DNA from 3 places in the Flocculibacter collagenilyticus genome. Region 3 is predicted to be linked to each of the others. Evidence: predicted binding sites of a transcription regulator. Region 3 holds the regulator's gene; each other region holds the start of a gene.
The links. The regulator LexA, encoded in region 3, represses DNA repair genes until DNA is damaged. The targets are predictions, from matches to a motif close to TACTGTATNNNNATACAGTA.

Region 1 (10,385 bases), 1.2 Mb from region 3:
GACTGCATGCGCAATAGCAGAAATATGATCAGGACGAGTACCGCAACAGCCGCCAAGAATATTTACAAAACCAGACTCAGCCCACTCTTTTAATTGTTCGGCCATTTGTTGCGGAGACAGGTCATATTCACCAAACTCATTCGGCAGCCCCGCATTGGGATGAACCGATATATAACTTTCACTGATACGAGACAATTCTTGTACATACTGGCGGAGCATGTCTGGCCCTAACGCGCAGTTTAACCCCACTGCTAACGGCGACGCATGGCTGAGCGAATTATAAAATGCTTCCGTTGTTTGTCCTGTAAGCGTTCTACCAGAGGCATCGGTTATCGTGCCTGAAATCATAATCGGCAACTCTATTTGCCACTTTTCAAAGACTTCAAACACTGCAAATACTGCCGCTTTTGCGTTTAATGTATCAAAGACCGTTTCAATCATAATGATATCTGCGCCGCCTTTTATTAACGCTTCAGTCGATTCAACATAGGCATTAACTAACTCATCAAAGCCAATATTTCTAAAGCCGGGATCATTCACATCCGGCGAAATTGAACAAGTGCGATTTGTCGGCCCCAACACCCCAGCAACAAACCGTGGCTTGCTTGGGTTACTTGCTGTCATTCTGTCTGCAGCATCGCGCGCCAACCGTGCTGACGCGTAATTAATCTCGGCAGAAAGCTCTGCCATTTCATAATCAGCCATGGCAACCGCCGTAGAATTAAAGGTATTTGTTTCAATAATATCTGCGCCGGCATCTAAATACGCTAAGTGAATATCAGTAATGATGCTGGGCTGAGTAAGTGACAATAGGTCATTATTGCCTTTTAATAAGCAGGGCCATTTTGCAAAACGCTTGCCACGAAAACCATTCTCATCCAGCTTTCTTGCTTGGATCATTGTTCCCATGGCTCCATCAAGAATTAAAATATCTGTTGCTAAACGCGCTTTAAGTGCTGTGATACGGTGATATAAAGGTGTAACGTCTAGTTCAATTGAGCTGATATCTAATGGTGTTATTTGATTACTCACAATGCAGCTCCGTTTTGCTGAGTAGAATGTTGAATAGATTGAATAGGTTGAATAGGTTGAATGGATTCAATGCTGTGTGTTCTAACTTTAGTTAAATCGTACGGCGTTGTTTGATAGACACAATAATTTAGCCAATTATTAAATAATAAATGACCATGACTTTGCCATTTATTACGCGGCTTATTTAACGACTTACTATGTGCTAGCCCGCTGGCCTGTGTTGAAAACTCACTTAACTCACTGCACTCACTTAACTCACTACACTCACAATCAAGTAAGCTCGCTTCAGTTACATTAACGTGTTCAGGATAATAATTTTCAGGTGCTGTTAATTCATCATTTTTTTCACGATTTTTTTCATTATTAGCAAGATCGCGTACATATTCTTGGTGAAGCGTTAATGCATCATATTCTGGATGACCCGTTACAAAAACAAACGGCTGTTTAATACTTTTTATTAAATACGCTCCCACCTCTTCTGAACCCGCTAAAATGTCTAGTGCATGACACTGCATTATCTGCTCGACTGGCGCTTGTACATAGCGTGAGTGTGGCACCCAGAATTCGTCATCAAAACCCTGCATAATTGGTTCATGCTGACAATATTGTTGATGTAAATATATCCCGCTGAGCTTTTTTTCTCGTAAACAGCGCTCTATACCATAAAAATAATACAGCGCCGCATGCGCAGCCCAGCATAAAAATAAACTGCTGGTTACATTCTTTTCAGCCCAACGAAACACTTCCTGTAACTGATCCCAATAGGTGACCTCTGTATACGATACTAAACCTAGCGGAGCACCTGTAATGATTAAGCCGTCATAACAAGTCGACTTTATCGCAGAAAAATATTGATAGAAGCTATCTAAATGCTGATGACTGGTATGTTTACTTTTATGCTGATCTAAACGAATAAAGTCTACTTCTACTTGTAACGCCGAGTTTGCAAGCAACCTTAATAACTGTATTTCTGTTACTTCTTTATTAGGCATCAAATTTAATATCGCTAACTTTATAGGCCGAATGTCTTGCTGGGATGCACGGCTATTAGGCATAACAAATACATTTTCGCGCTGTAATGCATTAATAGCGGGCAAGTCATCTTGTACTCGTATCGGCATAATTCACATCTCACTCTATATCTTTAATCAAGTGCGTTTTTATAAAAGCAGGCTGATCACTCAACATGTCTCTTTGAGTTGATATAAACAGTGTTGAATTATTTTTTAGACATGTCAACATCTGGATGGCTAAAAGTAAAAAATAACGGTTTAGCTAATATACCGACTAATGATTTATTTGTGCTTAGAAAAGATAGTTGGGCATTATGTAGAGAGTTAACGGCAATATTGCACAAAAAAAATGGCCGCTAATGCGACCATCTTTTTTAATGCTTAATGGAATAAACTATCGAATAAGGTTTACTCTCCTAATACAACTTCCTCGCCTTCTTCAGGCTTAATCGTTGCTTTAAGTAGCAGCATGTCGCGTAATTTCGTTTCAATTTCATTCGCAATATGCGTATTTTCTTGTAAAAACTTAATGCTGTTCGCTTTACCTTGGCCTACTTTCTCACCATTGTACGCGTACCAAGCACCCGACTTATCAACAACATCGTGCTTAACACCTAAATCTAGTAACTCGCCTTCTTTCGAGATACCTTTACCGTACATAATAATAAACTCTGCTTGTTTAAATGGCGGTGCTACTTTGTTCTTCACCACTTTAACGCGAGTCTCGTTACCAATGACTTCATCACCCTCTTTTACTGAACCTGTACGACGAATATCTAAACGTACCGATGCGTAAAATTTAAGTGCGTTACCACCTGTCGTTGTTTCAGGGTTACCGAACATTACACCAATTTTCATACGAATTTGGTTAATGAAAATACATAGCGTATTTGAACGCTTAATGTTACCTGTTAATTTACGTAATGCTTGCGACATTAAACGCGCTTGCAAGCCAACATGAGTGTCACCCATATCGCCTTCAATTTCGGCTTTTGGTGTTAGTGCAGCTACTGAGTCAACAACAATCATGTCAACCGCGTTTGAACGTACTAGCATGTCGGCAATCTCTAACGCTTGCTCACCTGTATCAGGTTGAGATACCAGTAACTCAGCCACGTTTACGCCTAGGTTTTCTGCATAAACAGGATCTAATGCATGCTCAGCATCAATAAACGCACAAGTTTTGCCTTTCTTCTGTGCTTCAGCGATGGTTTGTAACGTAAGGGTTGTTTTACCTGATGACTCTGGACCATAAATTTCAATAATACGACCCGTTGGTAAACCGCCTATACCTAAGGCAATGTCTAGTCCAAGTGAGCCAGTAGATACAGACTCAATATCTAACGCTTGTGAGTCACCTAAACGCATAATTGAACCTTTACCGAATTGGCGTTCAATTTGTGAAAGTGCTGCGCCTAACGCTTTTTCTTTATTGTTGTCCATTTTATACCCCAACTGATCTAATGATCGTATTATTTGTATTCAATTTAATGCCAAGAAGTATACTGTATACTCGTACAGTATCAACCCCTGTATAATAAAATTTTAAAATTTTTTCTTAATAGCGATGCTATCTTATTGTTTTAAAAACTATCTGCTAGTTCATAAGCACAGGCTAATGCTTTATAAATAGTTTGCTGTCTTACAGTACTGCGATCGCCGTCAAACACATGCCTTTCTGTCTTAACTACGAGTCGACCTGCTAACGTATGCGCCCAAGCAAACCATACTGTTCCAACGGGTTTTTCGTCACTACCACCATCTGGCCCCGCAACACCACTAACAGCAATGGCAATATTTGCATTAGCAGCAGTTAGCGCGCCTTGCGCCATTTCACTTACCGTCAGTTCACTTACTGCCCCATATTTGATTAATGTACTTTCTTGCACATTAACCAATGTTTGTTTAGCGTGATTGCTATAAGTAACAAAACTCTGATCTAAATAAGCAGAGCTACCTGCAATTTCTGTAAGCGCATAGGCAATCCCACCACCTGTACATGATTCAGCAGTGGTGATTTTTAACTTTTTAGTTGATAATAGCTGGCCTAAATCAGCTGACATTTTTACAATGTTTTCGCTTAAATCCATGGCGTTTATAGCGCTCATAAAATGTATACCCAATAAATAACACTAGATTAAAAATTATGCCTTCAGACGTTTCATCAGAGCAACAATTTCAAAATCATACCCCTATGATGCAGCAGTATCTACGATTAAAGTCGCAACATCCCGACATTTTGCTTTTTTATCGTATGGGCGATTTTTATGAGTTATTTTATGATGACGCGAAACGTGCAGCCGCCTTGCTTGATATTTCATTAACTAAACGAGGCAGTTCTGCGGGTTCCCCTATCCCTATGGCGGGTGTGCCATATCACGCACTGGAAAATTACCTTTCTAAGCTAGTTAATTTAGGCGAATCGGTGGCGATATGCGAACAAGTAGGCGATCCTGCAACCAGTAAAGGACCTGTAGAGCGCAAAGTAGTACGTATTGTTACGCCTGGCACGGTCAGCGATGAAGCACTGCTTAATGAACGGCAAGACAACCTGCTGGCTGCTGTCTATATGACAGCCAAACAATCTTTTGGCTATGCTTATTTAGATATAAATTCAGGGCGATTTTTTATTTGCGAGCCTGAAAACGCTGAAGACTTACAAGCGGTATTACAACGCACTAACCCTGCTGAGTTACTCTATTCAGAAGGGATGGCTCTGCTCGATATTATTGAAGACAGAAAAGGCTTACGCCGCCGTCCCGAATGGGAGTTTGAATTAGATACTGCACAGCGCTTGCTAACGCAGCAGTTTGAAGTAAAAGATTTAATCGGCTTTGGTGTGCATCAAGCTAATAACGGCATTGTGGCTGCGGGTTGTTTAATGCAATACGTTAAAGACACACAGCGCACAGCATTACCGCATATTAAAAGCATTGCCTTAGAGCAAAACGATGCGTCGGTAATTATGGACGCAGCAACGCGCAAAAACTTAGAGCTAACGCAGAATCTAGCTGGCGGTTTTGAAAATACCTTAGCCGCAGTACTTGATCAAACCGCTACCGCAATGGGTAGTCGTTTATTAAAACGCTGGATACATTCCCCGCTGACAGATCAAACCGTACTTAATCAACGTTTAGATGCCGTTACTGAAATACAACAATTAGCTTATGGTCTTGATATCCAAGACACATTAAAGCAAATTGGCGATATAGAACGCATTATTGCGCGACTAGCATTGCGCACTGCAAGACCACGCGATTTAGCGCGATTACGCAATGCATTTGCTCAGTTACCTGAATTGCATAATATTTTAAGCGACTTTAAAACCCGTAAACTTAATCAAATTAAAGAACACGCCCCTACTTTTCCAGAACTACAATCGCTATTAACGCAAGCAATTATTGATAATCCACCTGTACTTATTCGCGACGGCGGCGTCATTGCACCAGGATATAATGCAGAGTTAGATGAATGGCGAGAACTTAGTACAGGTGCAACTAACACGCTTGAAGCTCTTGAATTGCGTGAACGCGAACGCACTAATATTCCAACTTTAAAAATTGGGTATAACAAAGTGCATGGTTACTATATTGAAGTTAGCCGTGCCTACTCTGACAAAGTGCCTGTTGAATATGTTAGGCGTCAAACGCTTAAAAATAACGAGCGCTTTATTATTCCAGAACTAAAAGAACATGAAGACAAAGTATTAGGCAGCCAAAGCAAGGCGCTCGCGCTAGAAAAGCGTTTATACGAAGAGTTATTCGATGCTATTCTGCCTTACTTATCGCAATTACAATCGGCTTCTGTGGCATTATCCGAGTTAGACGTATTAACTAATTTCGCAGAGCGCGCAGACACCCTTAATTACTGTAAACCAACTCTAGCCGCACGCTCTGGCATTCATATTGATGCAGGGCGTCATCCTGTCGTCGAGCAGGTAATGAAAGAACCATTTATCGCGAACCCAATACAACTAAATAGCTCAAGAAAAATGCTCATTATCACTGGGCCAAATATGGGCGGTAAATCTACCTATATGCGTCAAACCGCGCTAATTACCTTAATGGCGCATATTGGCTGCTTTGTGCCAGCTGAATCGGCCACGATAGGCATTGTAGATCGTATTTTTACCCGAATTGGCGCATCTGATGATTTAGCGTCTGGCCGCTCAACCTTTATGGTTGAAATGACTGAAACAGCAAATATTTTAAATAACGCAACAGAGCACAGCTTAGTGCTGATGGATGAAATAGGCCGAGGCACCAGCACCTACGACGGTATGAGTTTAGCGTGGGCGTGCGCCGAATATTTAGCGTTAAAATTAAATGCCTATACGCTTTTTGCAACCCACTACTTTGAGCTTACTCAATTAGCTGAGCAATTACCGAGCGTGGCTAATGTTCACTTAGATGCGATAGAACACGACGACACCATTGCCTTTATGCATGCGGTTCAAGAAGGCGCGGCTAGCAAAAGCTTTGGCTTGCAAGTAGCGCAATTGGCTGGCGTTCCTAAAAACGTGATCAAAAAAGCAAAAAATAAATTATCGCTACTGGAACAACAAGGGCAAGCGGCTACAACAGAGCCTCAAAACACAGAGCATCCAGCCAGTACCACTGCTTTTGCTACACAGCAGCTTAATTTAATTGAGCCTGAAAACCCACTGGCTGATGAACTAGAGCGTATTGATCCCGACAGCTTAACGCCACGGGATGCCTTAGCGTTAATATACAAGTTAAAGGCATTAGCATAATGACCAAGTCCGCTATCAAAAAAATTGCCGTATTTGGCTCGGCATTTAATCCGCCAACACGTGGACATGCCGACGTCATTACACAATTACAGCAACATGCAATACGCTTTGATGAAATTTTGTTGATACCAAGTTATCAACATGCTTTTGGTAAAAAAATGGCTGACTATCAAACGCGCTGCGAGTTATTACAGTTATTTATTGAAGATATTACTCAAGCCCCTTCGGCATTAACACCTACAAAAGTAACCCCTTGCTTTGTTGAACACCTTATTGAAAAAGAGCAAGGTGCAGCGATCTATACTTATGACGTGCTCACTTTTTTAGAGCAGCGCTATCAAGCATTGAATGATCATCAACAATACGAGATGCACTTTATTATTGGCCCAGACAATTTAGCTAATTGGGATAAATTTTATAAAGCGCAAGAAATCAAGCAGCGTTGGCAACTTGTCGCAGTACCACAACAACAAGATATACGCTCCACTTACGCACGCGAAGCACTAGAAAATAGCCTAGATAATGATAGGGAAGCGCTGTTGGTCAAGTTACAACAGTACCTAACACCCAGCGTTGCGGAATATTTAATAACGCACAACGTTTATTCGCAAATTAAAAAAGACTAGCTATTCAGGCTAGCAGAGATAAGGACAGAATATGCAAGCTAGCCCAACGCCTACCACAGTAATTCATAACACCGTGCCTTCTGAACTGCGCGCGACTGTCAGCCAACTGAATATCTATCCTGTTAAATCACTACAGGGTATTTCGTTGCCAAGCGTAGAAGTAACACCACAAGGGTTACGCTGGGATCGTCACTGGATGATTGTAAATGAAGATGGCATGTTTGCTACTCAGCGCCATTTACCTAATTTGGCAAGAATTAGCACCGACATTACTGAAGAGCACTTAATACTCAGCGCCGAAGGGATCGCGCCTTTAGCAATTCCGCTCAAGCTTAAAAGCAATAGCGTAACCAAACGCTCCGTTAAGGTGTGGAAAAGTGATTGCGAAGCTATTGAAGAACGACATAGTTCTGAATGGCTAACAAACGTCATTGGTAAGTGGCGCAATCAATCACTTAGCCTTGTAAGAATGGCGCCTAACTTTAATCGTGCGGTTAGTGAAAAGCATTTAAAAGGAAAACAGGCAACAACCTACTTTGCTGATGGCTATCCATTTTTAATAACAAATACTGCATCGCTAATCTCACTTAATCAACAGTTAATTAGTCGCAATGAAAGCCCGGTGCCGATGTCACGCTTTCGCAGCAACATTGTCTTAGACAGCCAATTCGCCTTTTGTGAGCATAGCCATACCAATATGCGTATTAACCGCGTTAGCGATAACACAGAGCTATTACACTTTGATTTATGCAAACCTTGCGAACGCTGTAAAGTAACTTCAATAGATCAACTAACAGGTATCTCACCTGCACCGCAACAGCCATTAAAAACACTATTGGCGATGGATCATATTGACAAAAAAGGCGCTTTTTTTGGTCAAAACGCCATTTTAACTACCCATTTAAATGACACAAGCAAGCGACAAAATAACCGCATTCGAATAGGCGATACCGTTATATTATCCAGCCAAAATAATATTACCCAGACAACATAATTAAGCGCTGTTATCGTCTGCTTATTCGTCTAACAAGTTACTTTTTTCAAATGCCAAAGGCAGTAATTCAGCCAAATTAATGGATTGAATTTCGCCTTTTGCCGTTGCCATATGAATAATGGTATTACTGTCACCAAATTCGCGAAGCTTCTGGCGACAACCACCACAAGGCGGACAAATATCATCGTTCGGGCTAATAACCAACACTTCATCAATATGTGTAGTACCTGCGGCAATCATGGCAGCAATTGCACCAGCTTCAGCGCATTGACCTAAGGGATAAGATGCATTTTCAATATTACAGCCTGTATAGACTTGGTTGTCATTGGCTAAAATGGCAGCCCCTACTTTAAATTTTGAATAGGGTGCGTAGGCGTTTTGTTGGATTTTTTGTGCAGCATCAAGTAACTGCGTTGTACTGTTTTTCATACTATATTTTTTATAGTTCTATGGACGAAGAATACTATAGATACTTAGCTTGCCGCGCAACTCTTATTGAAAAAAATAATCCTGCCAACTTCCACAGCATTAGCCTTTTAACGCTCACTGTACGAGCCATCTTTTCGCTAGGTACAATAAGATAATTGACAAAACTTCAGCATCGTTAGAAGCTTGGTTCAATAAAAACAAACGGTTAAAAGCATGAATACGAGAGTCAAACTTAACATCAACCAAGGCGTTGCGACGGTAACCTTAACAAGGCCAGAAGCAAAAAATGCGTTAGACATGGCAATGTTTACTGAAATTGACCGCACCATTAAGCAATTAAAAACAGACCGCAGCTTACGAGCGGTTATTTTATGCGCTGAAGGAGAGGATTTCTCAACAGGAATAGATGTTAAGTCTATTATGGGCAGTGCAAAAAATGCCATTAAACTGCTTTATAAATGGTTACCTTGGCAAGCCAATTTAGCGCAACGTGTATGTGTAGGTTGGCGTGACATTCCTGTACCAGTCATCGCATTAATACAAGGACGATGTTGGGGAGGCGCTTTGCAAATTGCGTTAGGTGCAGATTTCAGAATAGCGACACCAAACGCACAACTTGCCATTTTAGAAACGCGCTGGGGACTTATTCCTGATATGGGTGGAAACTTAGTATTACGGGAATTATTAACTAAAGATCAGGCAATGAAGTTGGCTATGACCGGCCAAGAGGTCACCGCAGCACAAGCGCTTGAAATGCAGTTAATCAGTCAGGTAAGTGATAATCCACTCCAAGATGCCGAGCAGTTAATCGCACAAATTAGCAGCCGCTCACCCGATGCCATCGCGGCAATTAAAAAGCTTTATCATTCAACGTGGTCAAAGCCTGATAAGCACTTTTTATCAAAAGAAACGCTTTATCAAATCAAAGTATTGATGGGCAAAAATCAACGCCAAGCCGTTTCAAAGCAAACTAAAAAGCCCGATCTTCAGTACAGTGAACGTCAACGGTGGTGATCTTTCTGGTGAGCATTGTGGTAACCCTCAAGGTAGCGACATAGCTTAAGGGTTACGTCATGTACCAAATTCCGTTTGTCATTTGGCAATCAATCGAGTCTAAGATCATGTGAATGATTAAACCCGTCCCCATCAAACGAATAAGATTAAATTTTGGAATAAAGCGCGGCGCTATGCTCATGACTGCGTAAAGTAGAATAAATGGCCATTGATGCAATGGATGAAAGCCAATACTACAACGCAGCGGATCATAAATAGGTGTTGCAAGTAAATGATCTACATCTACCACCATGGTTAAGATCATAATGATAAACGCATAACGCCATTGCTTTCTAAAGATAATAAGTGCAACTAGCAACGGCACCACAAAATGCAAAACTAAATGGATAAATGCCTCCCACAAAGATAACAGTTAGAATATTTAAAAAGGCTTCGTGATAAATATCACTAAAATCATTAAAGTCATCAACCAAATGACAATGTACTTGAACATGCCTTTATTTGATTCCGCCTTTTTGCGCCAA
Region 2 (10,385 bases), 840 kb from region 3:
TCATTCAGTGAAGTAACAGCATTAGATACTTCCTTTAGTTGCTTAATATACGGCGTTACCCCTTGCAAGCTTAATTGTTCAACACTGTTTAACGACTGATTCAGCTTTGCTTCATACTCATCAGCAGTGCCCACTGAATTTAACTGCGCTGTATCTTTGGCATTAAACACACTTATTTGCCATGCTAAAATTAATGATGTGGCTTGATAAATAAGCACATTATTTCGTTCAAGCGGGACAACATTACCCGTTATTGATTTAATTGAACCAGACATGGTGTTTGTGATAACTATACTGCCTGCACCCAGCAGTATAACCAATACTAGCGTTATACCCGACCATGCTTTTAACAACGACTTAATTGATAGCGAGGTAAAACTCACAGATTGCTTCATGTCTGATTCCACCCACTTGCTTAAGTGATCACTTGATTTCTACATACTTACCGTTCTTAATCTCTGTCGGCCACACTTTATCAATCGCTTGATGCCTGCTAGAAGAAAATGAAACTGGCACACCCAAGCCTATGTCTAAATTTGTTAACTTATGCATGCCGTCAATCAACGCTTCTCGGTCTTTTATTGAGCTAGATTTCTTTAACCCCTCAACCAATATTTTTCCCACAATATAGCCTTCTAATGACACAAACCCTTGCTTATCGGCTGGCACCGCAGCTTGGTACTCTTTAATAATCGGCAAGTTAGACTCATAATGCGGTACAGCTTGTGTCACTATCACCCCTTCAGCATCACTGCCAAGTGCGTTAAGTAACGCAACGCTACCAACAAAAGAAACATTAAGGTAATGCACCTCTTCTTCAAAGAAGTCTTTAGACTCTTTAATAAATTTTGAAATAGGGCGGTAAGCACCAACCATGATAATAGCTTTAGGAGGAACATCGGCTTCAAGTATAGTCGTAAGCCCTGCCTCTACATTTTCTGTATTACGGGTATAACGACCATGGGCAAGTTGCTCTGCTTGGCTAAACCCTTTTGCTTTTAACGCTTTCATTGCACCTTTATAACCAGCGTCACCATAACCATCATTCTGTGTAAAAAATGCAATTTCTTCTGGTTTAATGCCTTTCGCCAATAACAGGTCAATCATTGTGGCTGTTTCTTGCGCATAACTGGGGCGGTAATTAATAACATACCTGTCTGGTGGAGTATTTCTTAACACGCCAGCACCAGTGAAGGCACCAAATAGCAATGTTTTCTTCTCGTTAGCAATAGGAACCGTGACTATGGCAGTTGGCGTACCCACATTGCCAGCAACCGCAATTACTTTTTCCTCATCAATCAGCTTACGCATGTTTTGCGCTGCTTTGTCGGGTTCATAGCCATCATCAAGTGCTATTAGCTGCAATTGGTGACCATTAACCCCACCTGCTTTATTTACCTTATCAAAGTATGCAGTGATCCCTGTTTTCATTCCCTCTCCCAGTGCCGCGGCAGGGCCAGTTAATGCAGTGGTCATACCCACTTTAACAGTTTCAGCGTGTACAAAAACCGACGAAAATATAAGTGCGGCGACCCCAACTACTTTTTTAAAGCACGTATTCATAACAGTTCCTCATTGCCATTTACTTAGGTAAATGTTTATGATTTAAATGAATGATTAAGTTATTTTACAACCTGTTATACTGCACAATTATTATTCAATCAGTTTAGTTCAAAGATGTAATTCAACAACCTGTAACCCTTTAACTTTTCTACTTTCTCTAATACGGGAACACTGGTACGCGGGTTTAGCACACACATTTAACTGTACATAAAAACAGTATCCAGCTAGTATGCTGATTTATACTGACTGGCATAATAAAAAATCACAACATGAAGTTATACATCGCCGAAAAGCCAAGCTTAGGTCGAGCAATTGCTGCGGCCTTACCTAAACCGTTAAAAAATAATCAAGGCTATATTCAGGCCGCAAACGGCGATGTAGTCAGTTGGTGTATTGGGCATATTTTAGAACAAGCCGAGCCCGACGCTTACGATCCTGCATTCAAAAAATGGCAGCTCGAACATCTACCAATCATTCCTGAACAATGGCAATTAAAAGCAAAAAGCAAAACAAAGTCACAACTTGCAGTATTAAGAAAGTGGGTAAAACAAGCCGACCAATTAATCCATGCCGGCGACCCAGACCGTGAGGGCCAATTATTAGTTGATGAAGTCATTGATTTTTTAAACGTTAGTCAGAAGAAAAAGCAAAATGTACAACGCTTACTAATCAGCGATCTTAATTTGCCTGCGGTGAAACGCGCCTTAACTAACTTAAAGCCGAATAAAGATTACATGCCACTGTCTGTGTCTGCGTTGGCAAGAAGTCGCGCCGACTGGTTGTATGGCATCAACCTGACTCGTGCTTATACCATTCAGGGTCAAAAGGTAGGCTATGGAGGCGTACTCTCGGTTGGGCGTGTACAAACACCTATTCTAGGGCTGGTAGTGAAGCGCGATGAAGATATTGAGCAGTTCAGTAGTAAACCGTTTTATGAAGTAATGGCGCATGTGTCTTTGCCCGCATCACACTCGTCAGCAGCAACGCAAGCATTCACAGCGAAGTGGCAGCCAAGTGAAGCGTGCGAACCTTATATGGATGAAGACGGCAGGGTGGTTGTAAAAGGCCTAGCAGAAAATGTCGTTAGACGAATTACACAGCAGCCAGCACATGTTACCGAAGTAAATAAGCAACTTAAAAAACAAAACGCGCCACTGCCTTATAATTTATCTGCACTTCAAATCGACGCAGCCAAACAGTTTTCAATGAATGCCAAGCTGGTACTAGACGTATGCCAAGCACTCTACGAAAAACACAAATTGATCACCTACCCTCGCTCTGACTGCCGCTATTTACCCAAAGAGCAGCATAAACAAGCGGCCAATATTGTAAAAAAACTCGCTAGTTCACAACATCTATATGCTAAGGCGGCAGCACAAGCAGATACTAAGCTTGTTAGTAAAGCATGGAATGACAAACAGGTGGGCGCTCACCATGCGATTATTCCCACCGATAAAATGGCAGATAATATTAGCCTTAATCCATTTGAAAAAAACATATACGGACTCATTGTGCGCCAGTACCTTGCACAGTTTTACCCTGCATACCAATTTCATCATACTCAAATATCCTTAACTATTGCTGGTGGTTTATTTAAAGCCAGTGCCAAAGTACCGCAACAGCTTGGTTGGAAGGTGTTATTCCAGCGCAATACAAATACCAATAAACACGCCAATAGCAGTGAAGCTTCCGCACCAGAAAACGCACCTGACGAACACTTGAACCATACATTACCTGATGTGAAACAAGGGGATATTTTGCTGTGTGATAAAGGCGAGTTGCTGGAAAAAATGACGCAGCCGCCCAAGGCATTTACTGATGCAACTTTATTAGCAGCAATGACGGGGATTAATCGCTACGTAACCAACCCAGACATTAAAAAAATTCTTAAAGACACTGATGGATTAGGTACAGAAGCTACCCGCGCAGGTATTATCGATTTATTATTTAAACGTGGCTTTTTATACCGTCAAGGCAAGCAAATTCACGCAACACCAGCAGGAAAAGGACTGATAGCAGCCTTACCAGAAATGGCAACCCAACCTGACATGACCGCAGAATGGGAAGCCACTCTTAATGCAATTAGTGAAAAGTCTGCCAGCTATCAAAGCTTTATGACGCCATTAAACCAAACGCTGATGACACTTATTGATAGTGCAAAATCACAACTTCCTACCTGCTTACAAGGCATCAAGTGCGAGCAAAAGCCGGCATATAAAAAGCGAAAATTTAGTAAGAAAAAATCATCTAAAAGCACTAGTTGACTGTTGCTAGAGTAAGCTTAGCGATATTATTGCTAGCGGGTAATGTTACCCATTACGCTAGCTTGCTTTTTAATATTGCTATCAACTATGGCTATCAACACAAAGCCAAAACACATTGGCTGTTTTGTGTTGATAGCTGAATCGTTAGTTTACTTTCAAAGAACACTACAAAGATAAATTCTTATCTTTTGCGTACTCCACATCAAAACGGTATATCTTGCCCTGTTCATCAATCACTGAATCGTCTCTGGCGCCAATTGAACCTGACAACGCTTTCATGCTGCCACTGAGTTTTAATACATCTTTTTTCTCGAAGCCATCAAAGGTTGAGGCTTCAATACTGGCTAATACCGTGCAATTTTGGCCGCTGCAATTTAATGTACCGCTGATTGGCAGATAATGATCGCTAATGGTTACCCAACTGTGTACCAACTCGCCTTTATCGGAGTATGCTAACCGCATACTGGTTGCCAGCTTTTTTCCGTCAGATTGCGTTAATTTGCCACTATAGCTGTGTGCATCAAACACTTTGTTATCGCGTGGTAATACTAATTGCGTGCCGTATTGCTCTAAATGCGCGCCCGACGTTAGCAAGTATTGCTCCCAAAAACGCTGCATTTTTTCATTCAATGCCGTGTCTTGGTTAGTATAGTTAATGCCGTAAACATAAATGCTGGCGTGATTTAAGAACATAGGAAAACGCTTGGCTACTGCTTCTGCGCGTTTCGCTGGTTCAAATTTTTGCTGATCAAGTAAATCAGACTTTTCCATCATATCTGAAAAAATGATCACCCGGCTGATGCCATTTTCTAAATCCATTCGTTTTGCATCGTAATACAATGCTTCAACTAATTTTTTATCTGGAAAGTTACCCGAGGCGTAGCTCGGAGGGGTTTCGTGTTTCGTGTCTTGTAGCGGGTGCGCGAGTGCTTGTTTAAACCATTTGGTGAACGACTTAACATCGTTTTTCATGTTTTCGTCTACCCCACCAGTAAACATGCTACCAAAGCCTTCTTCTTTTTTTAGCTGCTGGTATTTTTCTTTGGTATAACTTGGATAACAACTATCCCAAGCTTGCTCTACGGTTGAGCCACCCGATTTAATGGTAACAACTTGAATGCGCTCGCCGGGTAAAAACTTGGTTTTATTTAAGATATCTTTATACCAGTTAGGATCCTTGCGCGCGATAATGCCTTGATCTAGGTAAATAATGGTTTGGCGATGCACGCCGTCTTGAGCACAGTATTTTTTTAAATTGGTGGTTCTTAGTAATCCGTCTGCGGCTGCACTTGCTGAAAATAGAATTAGCGACAGGCTTATTATTTTTTTAAACATTAAATTGTCTCCATAGCGAGTATTTCTCGCACGTAGGCTGCATCAACCGTAATATTTTTATTCTGATATTGGTCTAACGAGATTAAATCAGGACCAAACTTCACTGACTCATTTCCACTTTGTCGTAACATGGTCACAAGCATCATTTGATGTTGTTCAAGCATGCCGTTTATTGCTGTTACAGCTTGGCTAACTAAACGCTGTTCTTTGGCGTTTAACCGCTCGAAATAACTGTCTAATTCTTTGCTTGAATGCACATGTGACGCCTGCGAGTTTTTTAATGCTCTTAGCTTAGCTTCAAACTCTTCATCAATGCGGTTTTCTTCCTCTTTAAGGCCTGCATCTGCTTTATGGAATTTATGTTTCGCTTTATTGTAATGTACTAGTGACTCTTGATAATCAGGCTGTTCATCATGTGTGAAATAGGAAATGGCAACGCCAACTACCCACACTAATACGTTCATCATGACGAATGGCCATAGTTCGCTCCATACTGACACCTCGGCAACTTCATCACCAGGTAACATCACACCTCCGGTGTTCACCATTTGCTCCATCAGTAGGTCATAACGATTATAAGTAACGATGGCTAAAGAAATAATCAGCAGCAGTGAGAAGAAGCTTTGCTTGATGATAATTTGCCGCTTGTCTTCTTTTTTGCGGTGCTTGGCAAACAAGGCGACACGTTGCTTAAGCAATGCGCCATGAAAATGTGACGCTAGCGCAATTGACAGGGCAATTAATACCGTGGCACCGAAGGCAATACCTGAAGGGTACTTCATGTTAAAGGTGCTGTAGTTTATAAACCACTCGATAAAGCCAATCGCCAGTATAGAAATAAGGTAAATAAATATTTTGCTTTTGACTGGTGGCTTACCACCCATTTCTGCCCGCATGGTTTCATAACGGTGTTTCGTCAACTCATGATCACTTTTTAAGTCGGCATAGTCATTGCGTCGCATATATTTATCACGCGCCTGCGACTTTTGTTCTTCACGGTCTTCTTGCAGTTTTTTCAGCTTTACATCCATTTCTGAATTTTTTGCTTCATTCTTTTTCGCGCCCGCTTTTATCAGAATGTCGTTTCGAAACTCAGCCCAACGACCTAATCGCTCTTTAATGCCATTTATTGCGGCTTCTCGAATACGATTAGTACGATAGTTTTTATCGGTTAAAATTACTCCCGTTTTGCTATCAGCCACTTCTTCCATCACGAGTTGGCTAAGATGATGTTCATCTTGATGCCTGTTTGCCTCGTCAATGGGGGATTCATTCAGTAACTTATCAAAAGACATTTTAAGCTCTTCCAAGATCTACTCTCCTTCTTTTTTGATAAATAAGTATTTTTTAGGTAATAACAGTGGCTTCCTTACCTGTTGATTCACATTAAACATTTTACGTACATCTAATGGTACTGCTAATTTTTTACGTGTTTTTCCGGTCAGTTTGCTTAACCGCACATGATCGTTATGTTGCCCCATACGCACATCAACATCGCTACTGTTCGTTCGCAACGACTTATCAAGCATGCTGAGCTTGTTAAGCTCTGGTGACAAAGTAGCCAATGTTTGATCTTTGCCTTGTTGAATAAAGAGTTCACCGTTTTTTTGTTTAATATCTAAGACGGGTAATAACGCTTTTTCGCAGGCGGGATCCACTTTTGTGCAATCAATTTGCCTAAAATAACTAATTGCTAGCGCTCTGCTGTCAGCCGATAAAATTTCTACCCGCCTATTTTTAGCGCGCCCTTTCGCCGTTTTATTCGTGGTGTGTGGCAAAATTTCACCTGCAGGTACCAATTTAATATTGTCTGCGTTTACGCCATTTTTAGATAGCAATGATGCCACCGACCATGCGCGCCGAGCGCTTAAACTTTGGTTGTAGGTTTTAGAACCGGTCGCGTCGGTATGACCAACAACATACAGGTACTTACCAAGCTTGCCATCACGATAAAACTTGGCAAATGTGGCGATGTCTTTACGATTAATTAATTGGGTATCGGACTTATCAAATTCGAACAACATGTCGTTGTTAAATTGAGCTAAATACAATTTGTGAGCATTTAAACGGAATTCAGAAATTGAAATGGTTGCGTATTTTTTATCGGCCTGAGCGACATCTTGATGGCTTACTTTAACATTTTTGAACGCAAATTTAGGTAATTGATTAGCCGAGCGGTTTGTCACTGAGCCGTGATCTTGTGAACTCCCCTGATTAGACTGACATCCTTGCAGGCCAAGCACTACCCAAACTAACAAAATACTTAACGTGACTCTACTCAATGATGCATTCCTTCGTGACAATTATTGTGTAAACTTTCAAAATTAGACTAGCAGATATACTTTTGATTATTAAGCTTAATATCTATTATTGGTTAATAAGAAACTTAATCAATGCAATACATTTTAGTACTTACTTTCTATATAGTGGGTACCGCTGCCTTATTTTTCTAGGAAAAAACCATGAATCCTGACGTTATTTTTGCTATTTCGCCTTACAGTTGGAGCGCCATTGGCTCCGCAATTATTTGTGGCATTATTATTGGACTAGAACGCCAGCTGCGAGGAAAGCCAATTGGCATTCGAACTTCATCGTTAATCGTATTAGGCACCTATATTTTTGTAGCATCGTCTATGGCTGTTGCTACCAGCATTACCGACCCTTCCAGAATAATAGGGCAAGTGGTCACTGGCATTGGCTTTTTAGGCGCAGGTGTGATGTTAACCCGTGAAGGCGTGGTGGTTGGTGTTACCTCAGCCGCTTCCATTTGGGCACTGGCCGCTTTGGGTGTTTGTATTGCGGTAATTGATAATGTGACGGCAATAAAGTTATCGTTAGTGGTCGTCGCCATCCTTTATGGTGTGGATATGCTGGAAGAATATTCTTCAATACTTTCTCGTGGCGTGCATTCAAAGTATCGAAACTGGCGAGAAAAGGGCTAAATATGCAATTAAACCAAGTCACCTTAACCGTATTTGATATGGCAGAAGCGGTTACATTTTATCAATGTATGGGCTTTGAACTGATTGTTGATACGCCTCATTACGCCCGCTTTTTGTGCCCTGAAGGTAATGCCACATTTTCGCTTTCGTTAGCGGATAAACCACAGCAAACGGCAACAAACTCATCAACGGTAACTCCTAGTAGCTCAACAACTATTTATTTTGAGCATGAACAACTCGACACGTTAGTTGCTGCTTTAATTGAAAAAGGCATTGTATTTGAACAGTTACCACAAGATATGCGTTATTTATGGCGAGAAGCGGTGCTATTTGACCCAAGCGGGAATAAAATAAAGCTTTATTGGGCTGGAGAAAACCGCATTAACCCGCCGTGGCGAGTTAATACGTAATATATCGATTTCAGATAAACGCGCTAGCTATTAAACTTGCTTAACATGCCAAGTTCCCACGTCTACTTTCACAACTTTGACTTTACTATTAGCTGGGATTAATTCATCGCTGTATAGCTTCCATGTAATCCCCGAGTAAGCGTAGCTTGAATCGCCATTCGGTGTAATCGCATGCTCACAAGTAAACTCATAACCGTCAAAATCTGTCGCTACTTGCTTGATTCCTTGCGTTTTTTGCATGCGCTTTAACGGTTGCCATAATAGTCCAGCGCTAACTGCCGTGATCACCGCTAAGCTTACAATCACTTGAATCCAATTAGTTAAGATATCAGCGAAAACTAATCCACCCGTGATGATCGCGGCCACACCTAAGAAGAATAAAAAGAAGGTAGAGAAGCCTAAAATAACAACTTCAATAATGAGTAATGCAATACCTGCCAGTATCAAGTACTGATATACGTCTTGCGGTAACATCGCTTGCTGTAACATTATTTACTCCTTACATTTTACGGGATTAATGATGTTGCTAGGCAACATCATTAACAGTCTTAATTTGATTTATTAAGTGTATTAATAATACTCATTGCTTGCGTAACCACTGAAGCCGCTTCTGTACTTCCATCTGGCAATAGCACCACGGAAGACTCTTTCGCAATAGCTTCTTTTGCTTCAATTGCTTTTGTCGCTAGGTCTAATTGCATCGCTTTTTGCCCTTCATGAGTAGCAGCGGCACGACCAACCGTTTCAAGCGCTTCAGCTTGTGCAAATGCAACGGCTTTAATCGCTTCGGCTTCACCTTGTGCTTTAAGCACTTGTTCTGCTTTTTCAGCTTCCGCAGCTAGTACGCGCGACTGTTTTTCACCTTCCGCAACATTAATGGCCGCTTGGCGCTGACCTTCAGACTCTAATACTTGTGCACGACGCTCACGTTCGGCCTTCATTTGGCGCTCCATGGCATCGAGTACTGACGTTGGCGGTACAATATCTTTTATTTCGTAACGCATAACCTGCACGCCCCATGTCGCACTTGCCTCGTTAAGCGCAATCACGATATTGGTATTAAGCTGCTCACGGCTTTCAAACGTTTCGTCCATGTTCATTTTACCCAACTCGCTACGCATGGTTGTTTGCGCTAGCTGAATCACGGCAAAAACATAGTCTTCTACGCCATAGGTTGCTTTGTATGGGTCAAGCACACGAAAATACAACACACCATCAACCACTAACGAAATGTTATCTTTAGTAATAACTGACTGGCCTTGCACGTCAAATGCTTGTTCTTTTAATGAACGGTCGGCAGAAATTTTGTCCATAAATGGCACAATAAAATTTAGTCCTGCTTCAATTGTGGTACGATATTTACCAAATCGTTCAACAAGATAGGCGCGATTCTGCGGCACAAATTGTATGCTCGATTTTAAAATAACCAGAACAAATATCAGTAAGGCGAATTGATAAGTAAAAATATAATTTTGTAATAATTCCATGGTATATACCTATTTAACCCAAATAGCTTGGGAGCGTAACATTGATCGTGATAGTAACGACACATTCTTAATTAAACAGAGCATGACGCTTCTTATGATGATGTAAAAAACGCTAGTATATACCGCTGAGGGATCTCATACCAATTTGCTTAAAATCACCTTACAAAATCGTATTCAAAACGGGTGTAATTACATCTAATTAAATTTAAAAATCGTCTATTCTAATAGATCAACCAATTTATAGGGGCACTACTATGCATGGTAATAAAAAGGTCATTGACAGTTTAAACCGCTTATTAGAAAACGAGCTTTCCGCTATTGATCAATACTTTATTCACTCTCGCATGTATCAAGACTGGGGTTACGATAAATTGTACGAACGTT
Region 3 (10,385 bases):
TTTTTAGGTCGCAGGGTGTTATTTTCTGTTTTAGTTATCGTTGTATTGTTGCTTGCTGTGGCTACCGGTGTTATTACACCCAACCCTCGGCCTTATTAAGCCAATGCAGTAATTGAAGTGCCTGTGTTTCCCCCTAGTATTCCTCCACTTCGGATGAGGAATACTAGGAAGAAAGCCCCCAGCTCGCGCTATAAGTCAGTCGACTTATAAAATATATACAAACACAAATAAACATAACCACACAACGTCAACAAAGTGCCAGTACCAACTGGTAGCTTGGAAGCCGAAGTGGTTTTGAGGTGTAAAGTGACCTTTTAACACCCTAAAAAAGATAACAATTAGCATTAACGTGCCCAGCGTCACATGCATGCCATGAAAGCCCGTTAATAAGAAAAAGGTATTACCATAAATGCCTGAATCTAAACGTAACCCCATTTCTTGATACGCGTGGACATACTCTTCTACTTGCAAGAATAAAAAGCCAATACCTAGCAAGATGGTAACGCCTAGCATAGTTTTAAGTTGGTTACGCTTATTCTCTTCTAAACCCACATGCGCAAAATGAATGGTGACAGAAGAAATTAATAAAATGATGGTGTTGTATAAAGGTAAACCTTGCCACCCCATTGCTTCAGTTTTTGTACCATCCGGTGTTTCAACCAATGGCCATACCGCATTAAATGAGTTCCACAGTAACTCGTGTGTCATTGCATTGTTACTGGCACCACCTAACCATGGCACTGAAAACATACGCGCGTAGAATAACGCACCAAAGAAGGCCATAAAAAACATAACCTCTGAAAAAATAAACCAACTCATTCCTTGTTTAAACGAACGATCCATTTGTGCGCTGTAAAGGCCACTCATCGACTCGTTAATGATGTTTCTAAACCAACCAAATAACATGTAAATAATGACGGCAATACCCGCCAATAAAATAAAGCCACCGTAACCATCTACTTCATTGGCGTGATCTCGTACAAACGCACCAGCCCCAATCGCAATTAAAAATAATCCCACTGCACCCACAATTGGCCATGGGCTTTGCTCGGGAACATAATATTTTTCGTATTCGTTTGACATGTTTACTTCCCTAAGTTTGCAAATAATTGTTCAGACTCATCTTTTTCCAAACTATCAGTAATATCGTATAAGGTATAAGACAGTGTGATGGTATGAATTGAGTCTGGTATGTCGGCGTCTATATAAAACTTAAGTGGCATTAGCGTCTCATCACCAGCCAATAAAGGCTGTTGAAAGAAACAAAAACACTCAATTTTATTAAAATAGCCCGCAGCAATGCCGGGCGAAACAGACGGAACTGCTTGCCCTACAATGTTTTTACTCGACAAATTATGTGCAAAAAAATCAACTTGTTTGATTTCACCGGGATGAACATCCACCTTATTAATTTTAGGTGAAAACTGCCAAGGTATACCCTGATGGTTTCTCGCAATAAATTGCACTTCTATTTGTCTTGATGTATTTAGCTTCGCATCAGCTGCATTAGCAGCAATAGTCGAAGTTTTCCCATTTAAACCAGTTATGTCACAAAACACGTCATACAAAGGGACTAAGGCAAAACCAAAGCCAAACATCCCAATCGTAATTAACACTAACTTTTTAACGAGCTTTGTATTTGCGTCTTGTGTCATAACCTACTCCTTACTTTATTTCAGGTGGTGTAGTGAAAGTATGATACGGTGCTGGCGATGCAACCTCCCACTCTAAACCTTCCGCACCTTCCCATGATTTAGCGGGTGACTGCTCGCCACCTTTAATGCACTTAAGCACCACAGCTAAGAAAATGAGCTGAGATAAGCCAAATGCAAAGCCGCCAATACTAATAATGGCATTGAAGTCGGCAAATTGAAGCGCGTAATCAGGTATGCGTCGCGGCATGCCAGCAAGCCCTACAAAGTGCATTGGGAAGAACAATACGTTTACTGAAATTAATGAACACCAGAAATGCCATTTAGCAAGTGACTCGTCGAACATATTTCCTGTCCACTTTGGTAGCCAATAATAGGCTCCCGCCATAATTGAGAATACCGCCCCTGTAACCAGCACGTAATGGAAGTGCGCCACCACAAAGTAGGTGTCATGATATTGGAAGTCTACCGGAGTAATTGCCAGCATTAGCCCTGATAATCCACCAATGGTAAACAACACTATGAAGGCCAAAGAAAATAGCATAGGCACTTCAAATGTCATTGCGCCGCGCCACATTGTTGCCACCCAGTTAAACACTTTTACACCTGTGGGTACCGATATCAGCATAGTGCAATACATAAAGAACAGCTCGCCAGCTAACGGCATCCCTGTTGTAAACATGTGGTGCGCCCACACGATAAAAGAGAGTAACGCAATGGATGACGTTGCATAAACCATGGATGCATACCCAAACAATTTCTTACGTGAAAAGGTTGGTACAATCGTCGAAATAATGCCAAATGCAGGCAAAATCATGATGTACACTTCAGGATGGCCAAAGAACCAGAAAATATGCTGGAACATTACCGGGTCGCCACCACCTGCGGCATCAAAGAAAGAAGTAGCAAAATACTTATCTGTTAACACCATTGTCACAGCGCCCGCCAGTACTGGCATAACGGCGATGAGTAAAAAAGCAGTAATTAACCATGTCCAAACGAACAGAGGCATTTTCATAAAGGTCATGCCCGGTGCACGCAAGTTAAATATAGTCACAATAACGTTAATTGCGCCCATAATGGATGAAATACCCATGATATGCACCGAAAAGACAAAAAATGCCGTTGAGTCATTACTATATGTAGTAGACAGAGGTGCATAGAAGGTCCAACCAAAGTTAGGGCCACCGCCTTCCATAAATAATGAAGATAACAAGATTAAAAAGGCAAACGGTAAAATCCAAAAGCTCCAGTTATTCATTCTTGGTAGTGCCATATCTGGCGCACCAATCATCATTGGGATCATCCAGTTTGCCAAACCAGTAAACGCAGGCATTACTGCTCCAAATACCATAATCAGGCCGTGTACTGTGGTCATTTGGTTAAAGAAGTCTGGCTCTACAACTTGTAAACCGGGTTGGAATAACTCAAGGCGGATCACCATCGCCATGGCGCCACCAATTAAAAACATAATAAATGAGAACCACAGGTACAGGGTTCCTATGTCTTTATGGTTAGTGGTATATAACCAACGTTTTATTCCTGTTGGTTTGTGGTGGTGGTCATCATGATCTTGATGCGCGTGTTCAGTTGCTACTGTCATGTCCTTACTCCTGTTGACCGCTTAATAGTTTATATACTTGCGCAGCTTGCACGCTGTCACCCATATCATTACCCCACGCGTTACGTTGGTAAGTAATTACTCCCGCTAACTCTTTTAAACTTAGCTGCTTACCAAATGCTTGCATTGCGGTTCCACCCTTACCATTTACAACAATGTCAATGTGCGCATCTAATTCGCCTGTAGCAATTGGGCTATTTTTAATACCTGGAAAGACTCCTGGTATACCTTGCCCATTAGGTTGGTGACATGCCGCACAGCTGGTGTTATATACTTTTTCACCCACTGCCATTAACTCATCCTGAGACATATTCATCGCCAATAATTTTTGTTCTTCTTCTTTGGCTTTTTGTTGCACTAATTTAGTTTCGTTGAGCCACTTCTCATATTCAGCAGGGGCTTTTGCAATAACGACAACTGGCATGAAGCCATGATCTTTTCCGCATAACTCAGCACATTGACCACGATAAATCCCTGGTTCATTTACCTCGGTCCACGCTTCATTAATAAACCCGGGATTTGCGTCTTTTTTCACCGCAAAGTCTGGCACCCACCAGCTATGAATAACGTCATCAGAAGTAATTAAAAAACGCACTTTTTTATTGGTAGGAATAACAAGGGGGCGGTCAACTTCAAGCAAGTAGTTTTTGCCTTTTTGCCGTTTGTTTGCAATCTCACTTTTAGGAGTAGCCATTAAGCTATAAAACTCAACACCACTATCTAAATACTTGTAGTGCCATTTCCATTGCGAGCCAGTAACCTGAATGCTGACATCAGCTTTGCTGGTATCTTCCATCGCCATTAATGTAAGTGTTGCCGGAATAGCCATACCTACCAAAATAAAAAATGGAATTGCTGTCCATACAATTTCAACTTTTGTATTTTCATGGAATTGTGCAGGCACTGCACCTTTAGATTTACGATGGTGGTAAATAGACCAAAACATCACACCAAACACGGCAAGACCAATTACACAACAAATCCAAAAAATGGTCATGTGTAATCCGTATACTTGTTCACTAATTGCGGTCACACCTTTAGTCATATTTAAAGGTAACTCTTCCGCAGTAACGTTACCTGCCAAGAACGCAAGCATGATCCACCAGCGACGACAACTCAATATGGTCACGTGACTTCTCCTCTGTCTTTTGCTAAAGCAAAAAGCAGATCGAAATGCACTGTACTACTTAACCTGTGCGACGATTCCGCTCAATTATTATTGTTATATTTCGAACAGCTCGCACTTGCTAACACCTCAGAGGCAGCAATTAAGAAGTAATTTAAATAAAAAAGAACACCATATTTGTAAACATCTCACAGTACTAACGGTGCTATTTTTATTATTTCCCGTTCTCCACGTAATGGTTTGACTTAGCGCACGCCTCAACCATCTCGTTTGCTGATTATGACTCTAAGATTTTAGATTAGTATTTTCGAAATACTTATTATTATCTTTATGTTACGTATCGATTAAACTAAGTCTCTTGATAGTTTTTTAATCGAATTGTGTATTAGAATTAAACAAATCAGACAAATAATCTACAGTTATTTGAAAAAAATTATAAAAATTTTGTGCATATCATGAGCAAACTAAGAAAGGACGTACGATGCAGGTTTAAATAAATTTTTCACTTACGACAATTTTACCACTAGCTAGCGCAAGCCTAATTTATGAAAAGGTGTGGGTAGTATAAAAATGAAAAATAGCCAACTGCATTTAGCTAGCTATTTTAATGTTGGACATTTTTTAATAGAAAATAAATCGTTAGAGAAGCTTAAAACCAGTCTGCATTTCGAATAACGCCAACAGCTAGTCCTTCAATTGCAAACGGTTGATAAGTTAAGTCTACAACAATGGTATCAAACTCATCGTTTTCAGCGTGAAGCAGCACTTTGTCGCCTTTCTTTTCAAGACGCTTAACCGTTACATCGTCTTCTACTCTTGCAACGACCACTTGCCCGTTTTCGGCCACTTCCGCTTTTTTAACCGCAAGTAAATCGCCATCCATGATACCTATGTCTTTCATACTCATACCATTAACACGTAGTAAGTAATCAGCGTTAGGCTTAAATAAATGAGGATCAACCTTATAATGCGCTTCAACATGTTCTTGCGCTAAAATAGGTGAACCCGCTGCCACTTGACCAATTAGCGGTAACCCTTCTTCTTCAAATGTATCATCTTCAACAAGGCGGATACCGCGTGATGTTCCCGGAATAATCTCAATAAAGCCTTTTTTTGCTAACGCTTTTAAATGCTCTTCCGCAGCGTTAGCGGATTTAAACCCTAGCGTTTTCGCAATTTCTGCTCGTGTTGGCGGCATGCCTGTAGCATGAATTTTATCTTTAATAAGCTGCAGTATTTCCGACTGCCTCGGCGTTAATGGGCGCATACGCTGTTATTCCATACAGTACATTGATACTGTGAGTATATACAGTTAATGATAGATGGCAAAGAGTTTATTACATTGATGCGTAATTATCTTTTCTTCGAAGTTATTCATCTTCAGGGGGATCACCCTCATCTTCTTTTTCGCAGCTCTTGTTTAGGGCGTGTTGACCTTTTTAAATACAGGAGGGGGAATAGAAAAAATTGATATAAGTGGAAAAATAGTAAGTAGTAGAAATGCGCCTTTTGGCATGCGCTTAGCCCAGCGTACTAGTCTCATCAATCCGTAAATTAACAAGGCAAATAACAAAAGCCCAAAGCAGAAAATTATATTTTCAATCGTGCTTAACTCATACATTTTCCTCATCCTATCGCCATGTTAACCATGAATAAATGGCTCTTAATTGCGATAACTCAATCGCTAAAATGTATTTTTAGCAACAGGCTGGCATCTTTGAGCCTAAGAAAACTAAATGGCTTTTTACTATGCTAGGAGAAGAGGCGCAATCAACAACGCTGCGCCTGCATGTTGAACGGCTATACAAGTTAAGTATTAGCGTTATTATGTTTCAATATAAATGCAATGCCTAATAAGATAAACATCGCTGCAATCCCAAAAAATGATAACTGCTCACTGAAGACAGCCGCTGTAGCAAAAGCGGCACCGCATGCAATAAGCAAGTACCCACCTGATTTCTGATTCTTATCTATTTTCATAAATCACACATAAACCCTAACCTTATCCAATACTTATACTGTATTAGACTAGGTTTATGAAAATAACAAGGACCCCTTTCTTATATAGTACTATGCTAAAACACTTTCCTATAGCTAAGGACTGCCTCAGCATGAAGCATGAGAGTTACCTCTTAGTTTGTTTTGATTTAAAGATTCAGCACCTTTATAAAACGGGTAACTCTCACGTTTTCAATGTTGATGTGTCAGATCTTGTCTGACCTAATACAAATCTGAACTAATACAAATAAGTGTTCTTATAATTCATCTGCGAATTTTTCTGCGAATTTACGCACTTTGGGGGTGTGCCCATTTTTAGATAAATCTTCTAAAAGTGCTTTGTATTTTATATTGCCAGAGCTCCCAAGAACGCGACAGCCCCAAGCATAAAAATCAGAGAACTTCATATATCTGTTGCGTGGAATCGTGGCTTCTATGCTAAGGATTTCGCTAATTTCATCCAGCAATCGCGTATTATTAAGGTGTTGTCTGTAGATGTTTCGTACTGCGCTGCCCCGAAGATCATCATCACTACTATTTAACATATTTAGCAGTTGATTAGTTTGCCAGTCTAAATTGGGGTACATTGTGGAAGTATCGTGTACGACTTTAGCCTGCTTAGCGCGAACCGTCATCGCCTCAAGATAATCCTCTACGTAACCTTTCAACTTATCTGACGCATTGCTTTTCATAATAGTGTTTAACGTAGACCGGTACCGCTCTAAACCTGAATAAGCCAGCGCCTTAGTAGCCCATATAACCTCTTCAATGGTGTCTGAATTTGTACTCTCATGATTATTTAACACAATGGTGTTAATTTTGTCGTAAAGTGAGTAGCTGTTGATCCATTCTTCAATGAGTTTCTTATATAAATTCAGACGTTCTTCTCTGTTTCCTTCATTCAACTGTGTTAAATACTGCTGAATACGATCTTGTGGTATGTATTGTTCTGAAGTTAACCCAGGAGGCTTAGCTTTAGTAGGTGTTTGGAGAGGTGTATATCGCCGCTTTTGCTCAATTTGTTTCTCGGTCATTCCAGCGGTCATTGCTGCGAAAGCGTTTCGGTCATACTGATTTACTTTTTTTAAGCGCTTAAATAACATGTTGGCTATAGCGTTTACCGTCGCTATTTCTAACTCTCGCTTTTCAGTGAGAAGTCCGCCGAATTTATCTTTTAGCGTCAAACCAGTAGTGATACTTTTGCGAATGGCAATATCACCTAAATAACTCGCTTCGTGCAGAGAGATTATTGGAGGCACTAATTTTTCCATAGGAAACGGGGTCGCATCACCTACAAACCGACGTTCATAGTCGATAAAAATATCCAAGTCGACAACGTTAACGTCGGTATCACTTGCTAAAAGGTTATTTTCTTTCAATAGATAAATAAATCTTTTTTTTGCAGCAGATTCAATCTGTTCTTGACTAAGATAACCATTTTTAAATTTCTCAATCGACTGCACAACATCTGCCTCAAAATGTCGAATGGCATATTTAATTTCTATATTACTGTGTGGATAGGTTGTCACCGGTTTTTTAGTTTGCGCACATGCGGTTAACATCAGTATTGAACAGGTCAGTAAAATGAACTTTATATATTGAAACATTTTTATATTATCCTCTCTTGCACCTGTAGTAAGCACGGTTGGCGTGCATCTATTTTTTCTGTGTAAATTGTTAATAATGGCTTCGCTAATGCCATTTAGGCGTAATGACTGTAAGTAATATATAGACGGCCTTTTTCAGTGTTCAAGTTGTTTGACCGTTATAATGCTAAACAATGTTACTTTTTAGAGCCAAAATTATACTTACACCTCCTACCATTTATATTCTTTCTGAATTTGTTTTAAATAATTGATATTGTTCGGATCCCCAGCCTTGACTATGATGGCACCACTCAAACATGGGGAAATGAATACGTTTAGTTTTCTGATTAACTAACATTATCTAAGCCCGTATATTGCTAATATATGAAGGCTTACTTTCAAAAATAAAAAAACTGCGTAAAGCAAAGGACAAAGTAATGGATTTAGCGTCTCTGAATTCACAGCTACAAACACTGATTAAGCAAGCGCTTGAGCAAAAAAAAGTGTCTATTGAATGTAATGTTGCACTCTTTGATAACACCAATTTGGCCGTATCGGGCACAATTCCCACAGATGGCAGTAGCGAGATTGAGCTGGTAGGTAAATTAACTGGCGATGCGTTATCTACTCGCAATCTTAGCCAATATATTGAAACACAGGTTGGTAAAACGTTTAGTTCGCAATTACCTAGCTCACTAACTAATGCTGAAATATCTTTATTAACGCTTACAGCCACTTGCAATATTGATAAAAAATCTTCATCAATAACGCTGTTAAATGTCACCTTTGCTTTGCATACTCCGCATACGTGGCAGGTATCTCAGCCAAATATCGCATTAAGCAATTTAGTGGTACAGGTACTTTGCCATAACCCTACCAGCGACAATATCGTCGCGTTAGCGGTAAGTGGCACAACTGCAATATGTGGCGCGGTATTTTCAGTGGCAGCAACCTTATCTGACGCCAGTGACAAAGCAGGCACCCAACTTAACATTACGAGTATTGAACCTGTAACATTTGACTTAAGCACACTGACTACTCAGCTTTCCGGGCACGCATTATCATTACCAAGCGGGCTACCAACCTCATTTAACCTGAATTCCGCCACCCTAACAGCCCAACCATTACTACACAGCTTTAACTTTACCGCAGATACCAGTGTTAACTGGACACTGCCATTAGGTATCACCAGTTTATCTTTAGATGTAACACACTTGGCATTAACCCATGAGCAAGACACAACCACAGGTTCATTAACCGGTAATACTACGCTTGCGGGGGCCAAGTTTGACTTTGCTTTAACCATCCCGGGAGCAGTGAATATATCTGGTACTATTCCTAAAATTAGTTTTAAATCCTTGCTCACAGAATTAGCAGGCCACAGTACTGAAATTCAAGCGTTAGTTAACGGCGGATTCAATCCAACATTAGAAAATATTCAGGTAATCATTGAGCAACAAGCGAAACAGTCTGCATTTTATCTTTGTTGTACCGTACCAACGTTTGGTACTTTATATTTAGTGATCAAGCATGACGCCAACCAATCTGATCCCAATCACGTTATTGCTATTTTTGATTTACCTAACACTTCAAACTCATTTAAGTTATCCAACTTCTCTGGTTTTCCAAATGTATTAGATGCACTTTCATTAGAACAAAATGTATTGGTTATTTCTGATGCAGACGATCCTACATTTCAGGTGGCCAATGCATTTCCAGATAACCACTCTTTTTCTATTACCAATACCAATGCCGCTAAACTGCCGGTTGGTATCCATAAAGGCATGGCCTTCTACTCACATTTAAACCCTAATCAGGGCGCATTAAGTAATGTAACGAAATTATTTAAACTATCTAACTTACCGCCATTGGCAACAGAAATTAGCGTGAGCACCTCACCGCTTGCTATGGAGTTAGCCGCTTCTTTAGATATTGATGCGTTAAATATTGATGGATTAAAGCTACATGCGCCTGCATTAAAAATGGGCTTGATAGCAGGCTCACCTTACCTTGGACTTGGTGCTATGGTCGAGTTTAAGGTTGACTCGCATACCATACAAATAGAAAGCGACTTTGATGTATCAGCTAATGGGGCTAACTTAACCGCTGAATATCTTGGCAGTTTATCTTGGCATGATGTGTTTGGCATACCGGCAACCGTAGTCATTACCGAGCCAACCATTGTGGTCGGAATTAGCTTTGAGGGACTACCTACTGTTGGGTTATCTGGTAGCTTCCAAATTGATCAAGTCTCAGGCGATTTAAACGTGCTATTTAATGCAGCTAATCCTGCCAATAGTATGCTTGCGGGTTCCCTTTCAGAGTTAACGTTAAAAGAGCTCACCCAAACCTTCTGCCACAATACAATAGCGCTACCGACTGAATTAGAGCAAACGCTGTCT

Region 1: the regulator LexA is predicted to act here: its motif matches at 3,549-3,568, upstream of recA (recombinase RecA).
Region 2: the regulator LexA is predicted to act here: its motif matches at 1,763-1,782, upstream of HUU81_RS15980 (DNA topoisomerase III).

Annotation. Positions count from the first base shown of each region.
Region 1 covers NZ_CP059888.1:3,206,435-3,216,819, forward strand. Annotated here, with positions in the region: gene HUU81_RS14240 (homocysteine S-methyltransferase family protein) at 1-1,032, opposite strand, end outside; gene HUU81_RS14245 (homoserine O-succinyltransferase) at 1,029-2,153, opposite strand; gene recA (recombinase RecA) at 2,454-3,488, opposite strand; gene HUU81_RS14255 (CinA family protein) at 3,629-4,135, opposite strand; gene mutS (DNA mismatch repair protein MutS) at 4,192-6,798, shown strand; gene HUU81_RS14265 (nicotinate-nicotinamide nucleotide adenylyltransferase) at 6,798-7,424, shown strand; gene HUU81_RS14270 (MOSC domain-containing protein) at 7,456-8,418, shown strand; gene HUU81_RS14275 (cytidine deaminase) at 8,440-8,847, opposite strand; gene HUU81_RS14280 (crotonase/enoyl-CoA hydratase family protein) at 9,061-9,861, shown strand; gene HUU81_RS14285 (DUF6122 family protein) at 9,914-10,264, opposite strand; gene HUU81_RS14290 (TIGR00341 family protein) at 10,283-10,385, opposite strand, start outside.
Region 2 covers NZ_CP059888.1:3,595,915-3,606,299, forward strand. Annotated here, with positions in the region: gene HUU81_RS15970 (methyl-accepting chemotaxis protein) at 1-395, opposite strand, end outside; gene HUU81_RS15975 (ABC transporter substrate-binding protein) at 424-1,563, opposite strand; gene HUU81_RS15980 (DNA topoisomerase III) at 1,833-3,827, shown strand; gene HUU81_RS15985 (hypothetical protein) at 3,993-5,162, opposite strand; gene HUU81_RS15990 (hypothetical protein) at 5,162-6,472, opposite strand; gene HUU81_RS15995 (OmpA family protein) at 6,476-7,444, opposite strand; gene HUU81_RS16000 (MgtC/SapB family protein) at 7,625-8,104, shown strand; gene HUU81_RS16005 (VOC family protein) at 8,107-8,514, shown strand; gene HUU81_RS16010 (NfeD family protein) at 8,545-9,003, opposite strand; gene HUU81_RS16015 (SPFH domain-containing protein) at 9,063-10,001, opposite strand; gene bfr (bacterioferritin) at 10,256-10,385, shown strand, end outside.
Region 3 covers NZ_CP059888.1:459,672-470,056, reverse strand. Annotated here, with positions in the region: gene HUU81_RS02100 (DUF2909 family protein) at 1-99, shown strand, start outside; gene HUU81_RS02095 (cytochrome c oxidase subunit 3) at 205-1,083, opposite strand; gene HUU81_RS02090 (cytochrome c oxidase assembly protein) at 1,086-1,655, opposite strand; gene ctaD (cytochrome c oxidase subunit I) at 1,666-3,255, opposite strand; gene coxB (cytochrome c oxidase subunit II) at 3,260-4,369, opposite strand; gene lexA (transcriptional repressor LexA) at 5,049-5,666, opposite strand; gene HUU81_RS02070 (hypothetical protein) at 6,209-6,379, opposite strand; gene HUU81_RS02065 (hypothetical protein) at 6,655-8,004, opposite strand; gene HUU81_RS02060 (hypothetical protein) at 8,421-10,385, shown strand, end outside.